3 regions of the Fictibacillus sp. 23RED33 genome follow, and region 1 is predicted to be linked to each of the others. Evidence: riboswitches for the same ligand, from Rfam matches in the RefSeq annotation. Region 1 holds a riboswitch; each other region holds the start of a gene.
What was found. Region 1 has a riboswitch for cyclic di-AMP ahead of IHV09_RS03270 (hypothetical protein). Riboswitches for the same ligand answer to the same signal wherever they lie in the genome.
Positions count from the first base shown of each region.

Region 2: linked by a shared signal. The riboswitch ahead of IHV09_RS01125 (potassium channel family protein) and the one ahead of IHV09_RS03270 (hypothetical protein) in region 1 are both predicted to bind cyclic di-AMP.
Region 3: linked by a shared signal. The riboswitch ahead of IHV09_RS20285 (dicarboxylate/amino acid:cation symporter) and the one ahead of IHV09_RS03270 (hypothetical protein) in region 1 are both predicted to bind cyclic di-AMP.

Region 1 covers NZ_JACZDX010000001.1:618,512-622,763, reverse strand. The annotation lists gene kdpA (potassium-transporting ATPase subunit KdpA) at 1-1,431, opposite strand, end outside; gene IHV09_RS22770 (potassium-transporting ATPase subunit F) at 1,444-1,512, opposite strand; gene IHV09_RS03285 (hypothetical protein) at 1,521-1,628, opposite strand; gene IHV09_RS03280 (HPr family phosphocarrier protein) at 1,652-1,927, opposite strand; gene IHV09_RS03275 (hypothetical protein) at 2,005-2,142, opposite strand; gene IHV09_RS03270 (hypothetical protein) at 2,167-2,580, opposite strand; cyclic di-AMP (ydaO/yuaA leader) riboswitch at 2,813-2,964, opposite strand; cyclic di-AMP (ydaO/yuaA leader) riboswitch at 3,018-3,157, opposite strand; gene IHV09_RS03265 (hypothetical protein) at 3,439-3,687, opposite strand; gene IHV09_RS03260 (MFS transporter) at 3,739-4,252, opposite strand, start outside.
Region 2 covers NZ_JACZDX010000001.1:205,747-209,998, forward strand. The annotation lists gene cls (cardiolipin synthase) at 1-810, shown strand, start outside; gene IHV09_RS01120 (undecaprenyl-diphosphate phosphatase) at 919-1,701, shown strand; cyclic di-AMP (ydaO/yuaA leader) riboswitch at 1,780-1,935, shown strand; gene IHV09_RS01125 (potassium channel family protein) at 2,075-2,731, shown strand; gene IHV09_RS01130 (TrkH family potassium uptake protein) at 2,735-4,087, shown strand; gene IHV09_RS01135 (GerAB/ArcD/ProY family transporter) at 4,228-4,252, shown strand, end outside.
Region 3 covers NZ_JACZDX010000010.1:37,625-41,876, forward strand. The annotation lists gene IHV09_RS20280 (hypothetical protein) at 1-103, opposite strand, end outside; gene IHV09_RS20285 (dicarboxylate/amino acid:cation symporter) at 260-1,495, opposite strand; cyclic di-AMP (ydaO/yuaA leader) riboswitch at 1,664-1,830, opposite strand; gene IHV09_RS20290 (hypothetical protein) at 2,008-2,202, shown strand; gene IHV09_RS20295 (ABC transporter ATP-binding protein) at 2,409-3,122, opposite strand; gene IHV09_RS20300 (ABC transporter permease) at 3,122-4,252, opposite strand, start outside.

The DNA.
Region 1 (4,252 bases):
GAAGTTTGTCGCATCTCCTAATCCTTCAAAACCAGAGCCGTTATTGGCTGCTGAAGAGGTATATTCATAGATTACTTGTGAAATACCATGAAAACCTGAGTTCGAAATGGCCGCATGTCCGAGTGGTGTAAAGAAAGCTACAGCAGATGCTCCTAAAATAAGGAACGGGTGGATTAACAACGTCGCTGCAATCAGCTTCATTTCTTTACCTTCAATCTTTTTACCTAGAAATTCCGGGGTACGTCCCACCATTAATCCAGATAAGAAAACACCAATAATCGCATACATTAAGACGTTGACAAAGCCTGCCCCTACACCGCCATAAACGGTATTTAACATCATATTGGATAATGTAACTAATCCGCCTAGCGGAGTCAGTGTATCGTGCATCGTATTTACAGCCCCCGTTTCTGAAGCCGTTGTAACAACCGAGTAAAGTGAAGACTGAGCGACACCAAATCGTACTTCCTTTCCTTCCATGCTTCCTTGATCATGTTGCACACCTAGAGCATTGATTGCTTGGTTTCCCTGATATTCGGCACTTAGGGAGATGCCAAGGAACATAATAAACATCATCGTCATGGAAACGAAAAGAATACGTCCCTGCTTTGGATTTCCAACCATCTTTCCGTACGTAAACGGTAATGCCATCGGTAATAGGAGCATCAATAAGATTTGAATAAAGTTGCTCGGCCCGTTCGGGTTTTCAAACGGATGCGCTGAGTTAACTCCGAAAAATCCACCGCCGTTATTTCCTAATTCTTTTATGGATAAAAACGAACCAACTGGGCCAACTGCAATGTTTTGTTTTCCACCTTCAACTGTAGTCGCTGTAACCGTTGGATCTAATGTCTGCGGTACTCCAAGTGCGACGAAAATGAGTCCTGTTACAAAAGCGATCGGTAGTAACACACGAATGATACCCCTAACCATATCCACAAAAAAGTTTCCTAAAGACTTGCCAGATAGCCCACGAATGAATGCGATTGCTACTGCTAATGCTGTAGCTGGTGCAACAAACATCATGAAAAGAATGCCAATCATCTGTGAAAGATAGGATAAACCACTTTCACCACTGTAATGCTGCAGATTCGTATTCGTCATAAAACTTACTGCTGTGTTAAACGCAAGGCTTGGATCCATGTTTGCTATCTTACTCGGATTCAGAGGCAAACTGCCTTGGAAACGGAAGATTAAATAAACTAATAGAATCATAATCGCATTGATCACAATGACTGATGAAGCATAAACTTTCCAAGATTGATTTTTATTTTTCATTCCACTAATGGAATAAATCAGTTTTTCGAAAGGATAAAAGAGTTTGTTCTTATTCGAATAATTGAACGAGTTCGCTAAATAAATTCCTACTGGTTTTGCAAGTAAAAGAGCTATAAGTAGAGTTATAGCTATAGAGAGTAAACTGACTAACAACGGAAAAACCTCCTAAAATTTCTCTGGATTCAATAATACGTAAAGAAGATACACCGTTGTTAAAACGGCTAATCCAAACATGACAGTCATCATTTATTTACACTTCCTTCATCAACAACACTTGATGACCATTTTGCTAGACCCATCATTAAGACAGGCATTCCTACCATCAATAAAACCATCATCACATCTAACATTTTTACACCTTCTTTTTATTAGTTCATTGTTCTAAGTAACCATTCAGCATTAGAGATAAATTTTTGATAGCCTCTTGAGCATCACAACCTTCAATTCTAAGTGTGATCGGTTCGTTTTGATTTCTTGAATAGTGTGACAAAAAGAATAGATTAACGGATAGTAAGCCTTTCGCATTAATCTGTATGCCTTGATAAAAGAAAAGAATCTCACTTTCGAAAGAACCAGCAGCATTGACAAATTCATTGATCTGTCCGATCGACAACCTTTTTGGCAATAAAACAACTGACTCTGTCCCCATGTCTTCACCCTGCCTATCACTGGTTTGGATTTACAGAGGGAACATCTTATCTTTGATGGGTTCCCTCCTGTAATTGCTTAACCTTTACTTCTAAGCGTGTCTTGTATGATCCATTTTGAGAGACTATGTTGAATCACACTTGCATAATAAGCATTCAATTGATCTCTTTTCGCTTTTAACAAAATCTGTTCAATTTCGTTTGGACTTAATCTCATAAATGAATTCCTCCGCTCTTTTTTTTATGAAGAAAGTAAGAATTGAATATTACCGGTTTTGTTATAGATTACGTAATCTGCACCCAACTCCTTATAAACTCTGGAAATATACCGTGTGTCTGATTTGATGACATAAACAGGTATGTTATAAATGCTGCGAATGAGTTCAATCGTTTGGCAACATTCTAAAAATCCAGATTCAACAACAATGATTTTTTGAACAAAAGGACCTACCATCTCGATAACTTTACGCTTGTCAACATAATTCATGACATATACATGTTGAAACCCAACTTGTGAGAGTCTTTCTGCTTCTTCTCGGTTAGGAACACAGAGAACAAGAGATTGATAGTCTTCACACAATCTTAGTTTTGAAATAAAAACATCTGAAACTAGATCAGGAAACATAATGAGCACGTTCCCAGATGATTTCTCCATCGTTCCACCCTCCATCTCTTAAAGAAAACTAGGCTAACTTCTAGCCTCTCATGTCAGCCTTAGCTGCACTTATACTATCGTCTTAAACTTGTTACTACGCCGAAAACCATCGTGCCGACAAGTTATACTTTTGGATAGTGAAAAAAAGGCAACAAAAAAGAAGCCTGCGGAAGAGGAACTCTTCTCGCGGCTTCTACACATACTTGAATAAGCGTGTGAATACACGAAATTTGTTGCCTCTCTCTGTACGCTTACGGAGTTAGCTGACGGATTCGGGCTTGAGAGTAGCCCTACTCGATCTCTCGAGATTCACCCCATGCAGATACGAAGAACTGCGGTTGGTTCCCCCGCTTCCTAAACTTAGGAATTAAGCGATAAAGACGCATGATATTAAAATCATAGTTTGTTAAATTGTCATTACTCTTTTTTAAATTCACCTTCCCTCTCCTACCACGCTTACGAAGTTAGCTGACGGGTTCGGACGGCAGAAGTCGCCCGACTTTATAAGTTTCACCCCAGGCAATGGAAACTGCCGATGGTTCCTCCGTTCCAATAATGGATTCAGCGGTCATGGAAAAATTTTAAAGTTTTACGATAAGAAATATATTACTCCTGGTTTTCACCGTTGTAAATCCATTAAAAACTCTAAAATATTCATATTTCGTATAAAAACGAATTAAATAAACTTATTTAAGAAATAAAAAACAAACAAATCATCTTTTTTCTTTCACTTTCTCAATTTTTCGATACATTTCAAAGAAAATAATAGTTGTAATATTCTAAAAAAACCAAGTTTTGAAACTTAAATTTTTTTTAAAAAATAAAAAAGCTAAGCAAATTTTACTTTGCTTAGCTTGGTTAAAACGATCTAAAATCCAATCTCTGTCTTTTAGTCCAGAGCCATACGCCTGTGAACAGATGAATCGCAAACACTACAAAGACAGCTCCATAACTTTCTGTAATCCAGCTCACAAACCAAATGATCGGTAGAGCTAAAAAAAAGTTAACAAGCAACAACACCCATGAAGTTCTCGCTATTGCTACAAAGAATAGAATAATTGGTAAGATTAAAAAAATCCAGAATAGTACGTTTTGAAAAGTTGCCATGACTTCCCCTCCGCTTTTCATTATAAAAGGGCTTCGCCATAATCTCCAGCTTTAAACTGGTACTTTTTCTAATTCAAACTCATTTTTGTTATCATTTTCTTCAATATCATACCTGGGTAGAGTGAACATGTAGAATAGTCCAACAAGAATCAGACATCCTCCCACAACCCAGAACAGCATTTCTACGGTTAGAATTTTCGGGAAAAACACAGCGATTAAACCGAGTGTCATGGTGTGAGATAGCATATTGATCGGTGTAATCCATCCTTGAACACGTCCCATCATTTTAGGGTCTACGATCTTAGGTAACCAGCCACCGATTCCAATATTGATTAATGGAATGCTAAACCCAGCCAATCCTGTAAAAATAAAGAATGTCAACACATTTGGCGCGATGGCGCATAAACCAAGTGACAATCCACTTACGAATAGACCAAGAACAATCGCATACGAGAGTCTGATCTTTTTAGCGAGCATCGAACAAATAACACTCCCTGTAAGGATAGATACACCAAACACGACACCCATCCACATCATCATTTGCTCGTAATTATCTGGAGCGAGT
Region 2 (4,252 bases), 410 kb from region 1:
TTTAATCAAAAGCTTAATTTCAGAAATCATCGTAAAATTATTATTATTGATGGGAAGGTTGGGTTTGTAGGGGGCTTGAATGTAGGCGTTGAGTATTTAGGAGAAGATCCGGAGATTGGTTTTTGGCGCGATACACACATGGTTATGGAAGGAGAAGCTGTTCAAGTTCTTCATGCCATATTTCTAATGGATTGGGAATATGTTTGTGGAGAAGATCTCTTAGAAGATAATCATCTTACAAGAGCATACCCCGCTGAAGGGGATGGTACTGTTCATGTGGTGGCAAGTGGTCCTGATACTCAGCTTGGAATCATGAGTGATCTATTCTATTCTTTGATCTCATGTGCAGAGAAATCAATCTGGATCGCAACACCATATTTTGTTCCTAATGAAGCGATTCGAACGGCTTTAAGAGTGGCAGCAAAAAAAGGTGTTCAGGTCCGTTTGTTGGTTCCTGAGATTAACGATGGATTCTTGACGCAATATGCGACGCGCTCTTATTTTCCAGAGCTTCTGCGTTCTGGAATAGAAATCTATTCCTACAAAAAAGGATTCCTTCATCAAAAAGTAATCATTATTGATGGTGATACAGCTTCAATCGGTACAGCTAATATGGACATGAGAAGTTTTCACCTTAACTTTGAAGTGAACGTATTCTTGCTGAATACATCATCTGTCTCAGATCTTGTAGAGCAATATGAAGAAGACATGGTGGAATCTATAAAAGTGAAACCCGTAGAGTTTTACAAAAGAGGTTTGTGGGAACGAACAAAAGAATCGTTTGCTCGTCTCTTCTCAGGTGTGCTTTAATCACAAATGCTCGTTAAGTAACACTAGAATGTTATCAAAAAACTAGAATAGAAAATCCTCCTCATGAATAGGTTGTACGAGACCATGAAAGTTGAGGGGGTTTTTTTTATGGATTGGCTCGAAGCCTTAATATTAGGCATTGTGCAAGGGATAACAGAATTTTTGCCTGTCAGTTCTACAGGACACCTCCTTCTAGGCAGGCAAGTGTTTCAGCTAGAAGAAGCCGGGTTGTTTCTTGATAGCATGCTTCATATAGGAACACTTATTGCTGTGATGACGGTTTATTGGAGAGAAATCTTAGAAGTTATAAAAAGACCACTCAGCAAAACGGGAGTTCTGCTTATCGCTGGAACGATTCCAACCGCTGTTATAGGACTAGCATTTAAAGATTTTTTTGAAGAGATCTCAAAAACCGGGATCACGGTTGGATGGGAGTTCTTAATTACAGGTTTTTTGCTTTGGTGGGCGGATTCTTATAAGCGAAATGGATATAAAGGGATTGAAGATATAACAATAAGGGATGCACTTGTGATCGGTACGTTTCAAGGTGCGGCTATTCTTCCTGCTATTTCACGATCAGGACTAACGATTGCAGCAGCGCTCTTTTGCAAGATCGATAAAAAAGCAGCGGCCTATTTTTCTTTTTTATTATCCATACCATCTATCGCAGGAGGAGTAGTATTGCAGTCAAAAGATCTATTTACGGGTGGACATCCACCTATCTCTTATTCAGCCTTATTGGTCGGTACTTTAGCATCGGCTCTATTTGGATATGTGGCGGTAAAGTGGATGATCAAACTCCTTCAAACCGGTACGTTAAAAGGATTTGCTGTCTATGTTTGGTTGATTGGAATAGTAGTATTGATCCTTCAATTTTCAGGTAAAATGTAAAGTATTTGTTAACACTAAAAAAATGGATTGACTTTTAAAAGATAGAGGATTACAGTATATGTAATTCAAAATTTAGCAGGCTTTAGATCGCTGAATTTACAGTTATTTTTATGGTGAAACTACTGTAAAACGGGGGAACCAATCTTTTGGGGTGAATTTTGCTCTATTTGCAAAAAGGGATACTCCAATCCCTAATCCGACAGCTAACCCCGTAAGCGTCATGTCACTGGAGAGGTCAATTTGGTGGAAAACCGGACCCGCTTCTTTGTGTGGTCTTTTTTTGCGTTTTTTTACTTAAATTTATATACCTCTTGACCAGCAAGGCTAGAGAACAACGAAGCAAAAACTTCATGGATTTTAAGGGGAGACCATAATGAAAAAACAGTTTGCAGTAATTGGTTTAGGACGTTTTGGAGGCAGCATCTGTCGAGAATTTGCGACGATGGGCTATGATGTTCTAGCTATAGATAAAGATATGGAAAGAGTAAATGAGTTTGCAACAATAGCTACTCAGGCTGTTCAAGCTAACTCTACGGATGAAAACGTAATGAAGTCTTTAGGAATCCGAAATTTTACACAGGTAATTGTTTCGATCGGTGAAGACATCCAAGCAAGTATCTTAACTACTTTACTTTTAAAAGAAGCAGGCGTTCAAAAAGTATGGGTAAAAGCACAGAATGACTATCATCATAAAGTGTTGGAAAAGCTAGGAGCAGACCGTATTATCCACCCAGAGCGTGATATGGCGCTTCGCGTTGCTCAACTCATATCTTCTGAAAAGATTATTGATTTTATTGAGCTATCGCATGAACACAGTATTGTTGAGATAGGTGTAACGGATAAGCTAGTGAATCGGACGCTAACAGATCTAGATGTTCGTGCACGCTATGGATGTAATATCGTCGCAATCAAACGCGGAGATGAGATACTCGTTTCACCGATTGCTGATGTATCTCTTCAATATGGGGATATACTTGTCGTGATCGGTCGTAACGAAGATCTAAATCGTTTTGAGGATGAGGAAGTGTAAGCATTGGCACTACATGTTAGAAAGCATAAACGTTTTTTGCACAACCCAATTAGATTGAACCCTCCTCAGTTTTTAGCGTTACTATTTTTATTTCTTATTTTCGTTGGGACGTGTTTGTTAAAGCTTCCTATTGCCCATGAAAAAACGTTATCGTGGGTAGATGCTTTTTTTATTGCAACTTCAGCAGCAACAGTAACAGGCTTAGCTACTGTTGATCCTGGCTCAACGTTCACACTCTTTGGTGAGATCGTCATCTTGTTCTTAATCCAAGTCGGAGGACTTGGGGTCATGTCATTTGCTTCATTAGTCGTTATTATGATGGGGAGGAAAATATCCATCAAACAACGTGTTCTGATGCAAGAAGCACTCAACCAGCCTTCTATAGGCGGGGTAATCCGGTTAGTTCGAAATCTGTTTGTATTTTCAATCAGCATCCAGATTATCGCCATCTTTTTTCTATCACTAAGGCTTGTTCCAGACTTTGGTGTTAGTAAAGGAATTTACTATAGCATCTTTCATGTTATATCGGCATACAACAATGCAGGATTCTCGTTGTGGTCTGACGGTCTAATGGGTTATGTAGGAGATCCGATGGTGAACATCGTCATATCGTTTCTGTTTATAACAGGGGGAATTGGGTTTACCGTATTGGTTGATATATGGGTGAGCCGAAGCTGGAAAAAACTTTCTCTTCATACAAGAGTGATGTTGCTTTCTACTTTGATTATTAATATTGTGGCAATCTTGTTCTTCTACTTATTTGAGTTTAATAATCCTAAGACCATTGGAATGCTTTCAGGTGCTGAGCAATTCTGGGCTTCTTATTTCCAAGGTGTAACACCGAGAACAGCAGGTTTTAACTCGATTGATATGACAGCCATAAATCCTGATACATCCTTGTTGATGATTCTTTTAATGTTTGTTGGGGCAGGAAGTACCTCTACTGGTGGAGGGATAAAGCTGACCACGTTTGTTGTTATTATTTTTACGGTTGCAGCTTTCTTAAAAGGGAAAGAAAGTACGGTTGTTATGAAGCGGACCATTCGAAATGCTGTTGTTTACAGAGCTCTTGCTATTACAACTATTTCTATTTTGTTTATCTTTGCCGCATTATTTATTATCACATATGTCCAGAAAGATGTTTCATTCATGGTGATCGTGTTTGAAGTCGTTTCTGCATTTGGAACAGTTGGATTAAGTATGGGACTTACCCCAGATCTCACAGTCATCGGAAAAATTGTGATCTGTGTGGTAATGGTTTTCGGTAAATTAGGACCGCTAACACTGGCGTTCAGTCTTGCTAAACAAACAAAAGATAATATTAGGTATCCAGACGGTGAAGTGTTCACTGGATAGAGGAATGAAAGCTGATGCAGAACGGGTGTATTCCCACATTTTGCGTCAGCTTTTTTGGTTATTTATGGGTTAATCTCTTTACTCTTGGGAATGCTAAAACGAGATTTCAATGCTGTTTCTAAGAGAGGAAGAGAATCGTCATGCAAAAAATTAAAGAAGCTTTTC
Region 3 (4,252 bases), on a different contig from region 1:
TCATCGCGCTCTCTGTTAACTCGATGATAGGATTAATAGCGGTTTGAATCTGTACCCATATGATCTTTGCTGCAAGCGTTAGTATCTCTAGCCATTTTTCCAAGAAGATCACTCCGAAATCTCATTAAGTATCTTCTTATTTTACCATGATTTTTCATTAGTGCTTACATTTATTTACTCAACATTTGTAAACTAGGGAAATGGGCATACAAAAAGGCCGCAGGTATATGTATACACCGCGGCCTTTTGAAGTGATTATTTATGCACTAACTTCTTGTTCACGAGTCCCAAGATGTTTGTCTTCGCCTTTATCAACGATTACAGCACAAGCAGCATCACCAGTGATGTTAACAGCTGTTCTAAGCATATCAAGAAGTCTATCAACACCTAGGATTAAGGCAATACCCTCGACAGGTAATCCTACAGAGTTCAATACCATCGCTAACATGATCAATCCAACTCCAGGAACACCAGCTGTACCGATACTAGCAAGCACTGCCGTTAAAATAACAGTAAGCATCTGTGTTAAACCTAAGTTAACATCGTATACTTGAGCGATAAAAATCGTCGCAACACCTTGCATGATAGCTGTTCCATCCATGTTAATCGTTGCACCAAGCGGCTGTACAAAACCACTTATCGATTTTCGAACACCTAAATTCTCTTGAGCTGTTTTCATTGAGATTGGAAGTGTTGCATTTGAACTAGACGTACTAAATCCAACTGACATTGCCGGCGCAAAGCCTTTAAAGAACCAGAGCGGGCTCTTCTTTGCAAATAGAGCAATTGAACCACCATACGCGACAACAGAGTGGATGAATAAAGCTAAAATAACTACGCTCATGTATAAGCCCATCGCTTTGATAGCATCCATTCCTTGACTTCCTACCGCTGAAGCAATCAATGCAAAAGCACCATATGGAGCAAATTTCATAATTAGGTTTACAAGATACATCATAATGTCGTTACCTTGTTCAATTAAATCCATAATACCTTTTGTTTTGCTTCCCAACATCGTTAAAGCAAATCCTACAAATACGGAAAACGCGATAATTTGAAGCATGTTTCCTTCAGCCATCGATTGAATTGGATTAGTAGGAATAATGTTCAGCAACGTGTCCGTAACTGCTGGCGCTTCTTGTTGCTCAAACTTAGCACCTTCTGTTTTAAAGTCCCCTACACCTGGTTGAAAGATAAGCGCTAAAGCCATCGCGATCGTAATCGCAATTGTTGTAGTTCCTAAGAAGAACCCAACCGTTTTGGCACCCACTCTTCCAAGTTTCTTCGGATCACCTAATCCCGCAGTTCCAAGTACGATTGAGAAAAAAACAATTGGAACAACTAACATTTTAATAAGGTTTAAGAATAATGTCCCGACTGGCTTTAAAACGTATTTATCCAGTGTTGAAAAAGCATCTGGTACAGCTAGATTAAGAATTAATCCCGCGACAACCCCAAGTGCAAGTGCAATTAAAATTTTTGTAGACAATTTCATAATAAAGTACCCCCTTTGTTAAAATCTTCTCACTATTTAGTGTGCAGTACGATGAAGAAATTTTATACTAATACATGCCCTATTTGTTGCATATAAAAACCCACCGAAAATAGAGAGGATTTTCCGTGGGAATACACCGCAACACATAGACTGAGCCCATGTATAGAGTTCTCTCTCCAAAAACGCTTACGAGGTTAGCTGTCGGATTAGGAAATTGAGAGTTGTCCCTTTTGTGTATGCACAAATTCATCCCTAGGCTTTATAAGCCATATCGTGGTTCCCCCGCTTCAAGATATTCTATAGAATAGAACATCCGAATTCAGCGAATCATATATAATATGCTCTAATTTTATCAACATACATAAATTTTTGTCAAGAATACTCACTATGCTTATTTATTCCAATTAATTGTTTCATGATGAATGTTTTTCCATATTCTCACTTCTACCCCAAAAGCATATAGAAAAAAACGAATTATATATAAGGTTCTATTTTTCAGGGAGGTATTGTAAATGAAAATCGTATTTTATGAAAAAGGTGAATTAAGTATAATCGTTGGAGCATCCAAATTAAAAGGTGAACTTACGATTGAACAAATAAAGAACGAAAGCGAAAAGAAAGCAAAAGAATTAGGTGAATTATTAGGAAGAGAAATCGGATTTTTAATCGATATGAACGGTAAATTAGATACTCAATTTAAAAAATAAGGCTGTTTAAAACATAGTTTCTTTTGGAAGTGTGGATTTCCGTTCCAGGCTGCTCGCTTTCCATGGGGCAGGCGTGAACCACATTCGTACGTGTCACTTTACCACTCCAATCAACAGTTATATAGGCAAATTCAAAAAGATCTATTAGTAACAATTCTTTAGAAAACAGCCAAAAATAAAAACCGGGATATCCCGGTTTTTTGTTTTTATACGTATGCGAGTGATAATTGTTCTTTATTCCTCTTCAATACCATTTCTGGACGCCCTTCATCCTGTATCTTTCCATTGTTCATTAGTATGATCCTGTCCCCTATAGCACGAGCATCCTCTTCATCGTGAGTTACAAAAATAGACGTGATCCCCGTACGTTTTAAAATTTCCTGTAACTCATCCCGAATCTGTAGTTGAAGCTTAGAATCGAGATTGCTAAATGGTTCATCAAACATGATCAAAGATGGATTTGGTGCCATAGCCCTAGCTAGTGCAACACGCTGCTGCTGTCCACCGCTCAATTCATAAGGATAACGAGAAGCATAGTCCTCCATTCCCACAATAGCCAATAATTCTTCCATGCGTGCTTGCTTCTGCTTACGATTCATTTTCGTTAAGCCAAATTTTATGTTCTTTTCAACCGTCATATGAGGGAACAAAGCATAATCTTGAAAAACCAAACCTACACCACGTTTTTCTGGCTGAACAAAACGAAATGTATCATTCATGACAGCCTGATCTATGAGGATCGATCCTCTTGAGGGCACCTCTAGTCCTGCTATAAGACGAAGTAACGTACTTTTCCCGCTTCCGCTTTCTCCTAAGATCACCGAAACTTCTCCTTGATTAAAGTTTAAAGAAAGATTTTCGAACAAAGGGTTACGCGAATTTTTATAATGAAACGCTAAGTCTTTGATTTGAACAAACATTATTTTGGCTCCTTTTCTAAAACTCTGTGTAAAAAGAAGATGGAAAGTGCACTTATACAAATAATCACCATTGATGAAACAGAGGCTTCGTGAATACGTTCGTCACTTGCGTATTGAAATGTTTTGGTAGCTAGCGTATAAAAATTAAAAGGCTGAAGGATAAGAGTAAGAGGCAGCTCTTTTAATATATCTACAAAAACAAGGATAAAACCACCAGCAATAGCACCTTTAATCATCTTAATATCCACTTTAAAAAACGTCTTCGTTACCGACATACCTAATGTCCTAGAAGCTTCTGTGAAAACCGTTCCTACCTTATCAAAGCCTGATTCGATGGAGTTAAAACCAACTGCTAGAAAACGGACCACATAGGCAAAGATCAGCATACTAATACTTAAGCTCAGCACAAGAGTTGGCTCTAACCCTAACCATTCATATAACGTGAATACCTTTTCGTCTAGTGAGAGAAATAAGGTCAATACACCTATTGCAATTACAGCTCCAGGAATCGAATACCCTAAAACCGTTATTTTTGAAAAAAGCTTCCCCATCCAACCTTTTGATAGACGACTAAAGTTGGCGATAATTAGAGCGACGATAATGATAAGAACTGAACCTATAGAAGCAACAAAGACCGAGTTCCAAATCAAGTCAACAAAAGCAGTATTTAAAATAACGTCATAAGTCATATACACCCAATGTATAAGCTGAATGAAAGGAATTCCGAAAGCTAGAGCAAATAAAGAGATGAAAAAACTAAGCACAGCGAACTTTTTCCAACCTTTAAGTTCTTTAGGTTGTAACGGGCGGACTTTTGAAGTGGAATAGCTATACTGTTTCCTGCCCCTTATTACTTTTTCTAAGATCAAGATCAAAACTACGATAAACATCAAAGTACCCGCTAACTTGATAGCCGAATAGATATCTCCCATCCCAAACCACGCTTGAAATATTGCTGTACTAAATGTTTGAATACCAAAATACTTTACTACCCCGTAATCATTGAAAACTTCAAGAATGACCAAACTAACTCCACCAACGATCGCTGCACGTGACACAGGAAGGACGACTTGTATAAATGTCATGAACGATCCTTTTCCTAGCAACCGTGCATTCTCAATCAGTGATGA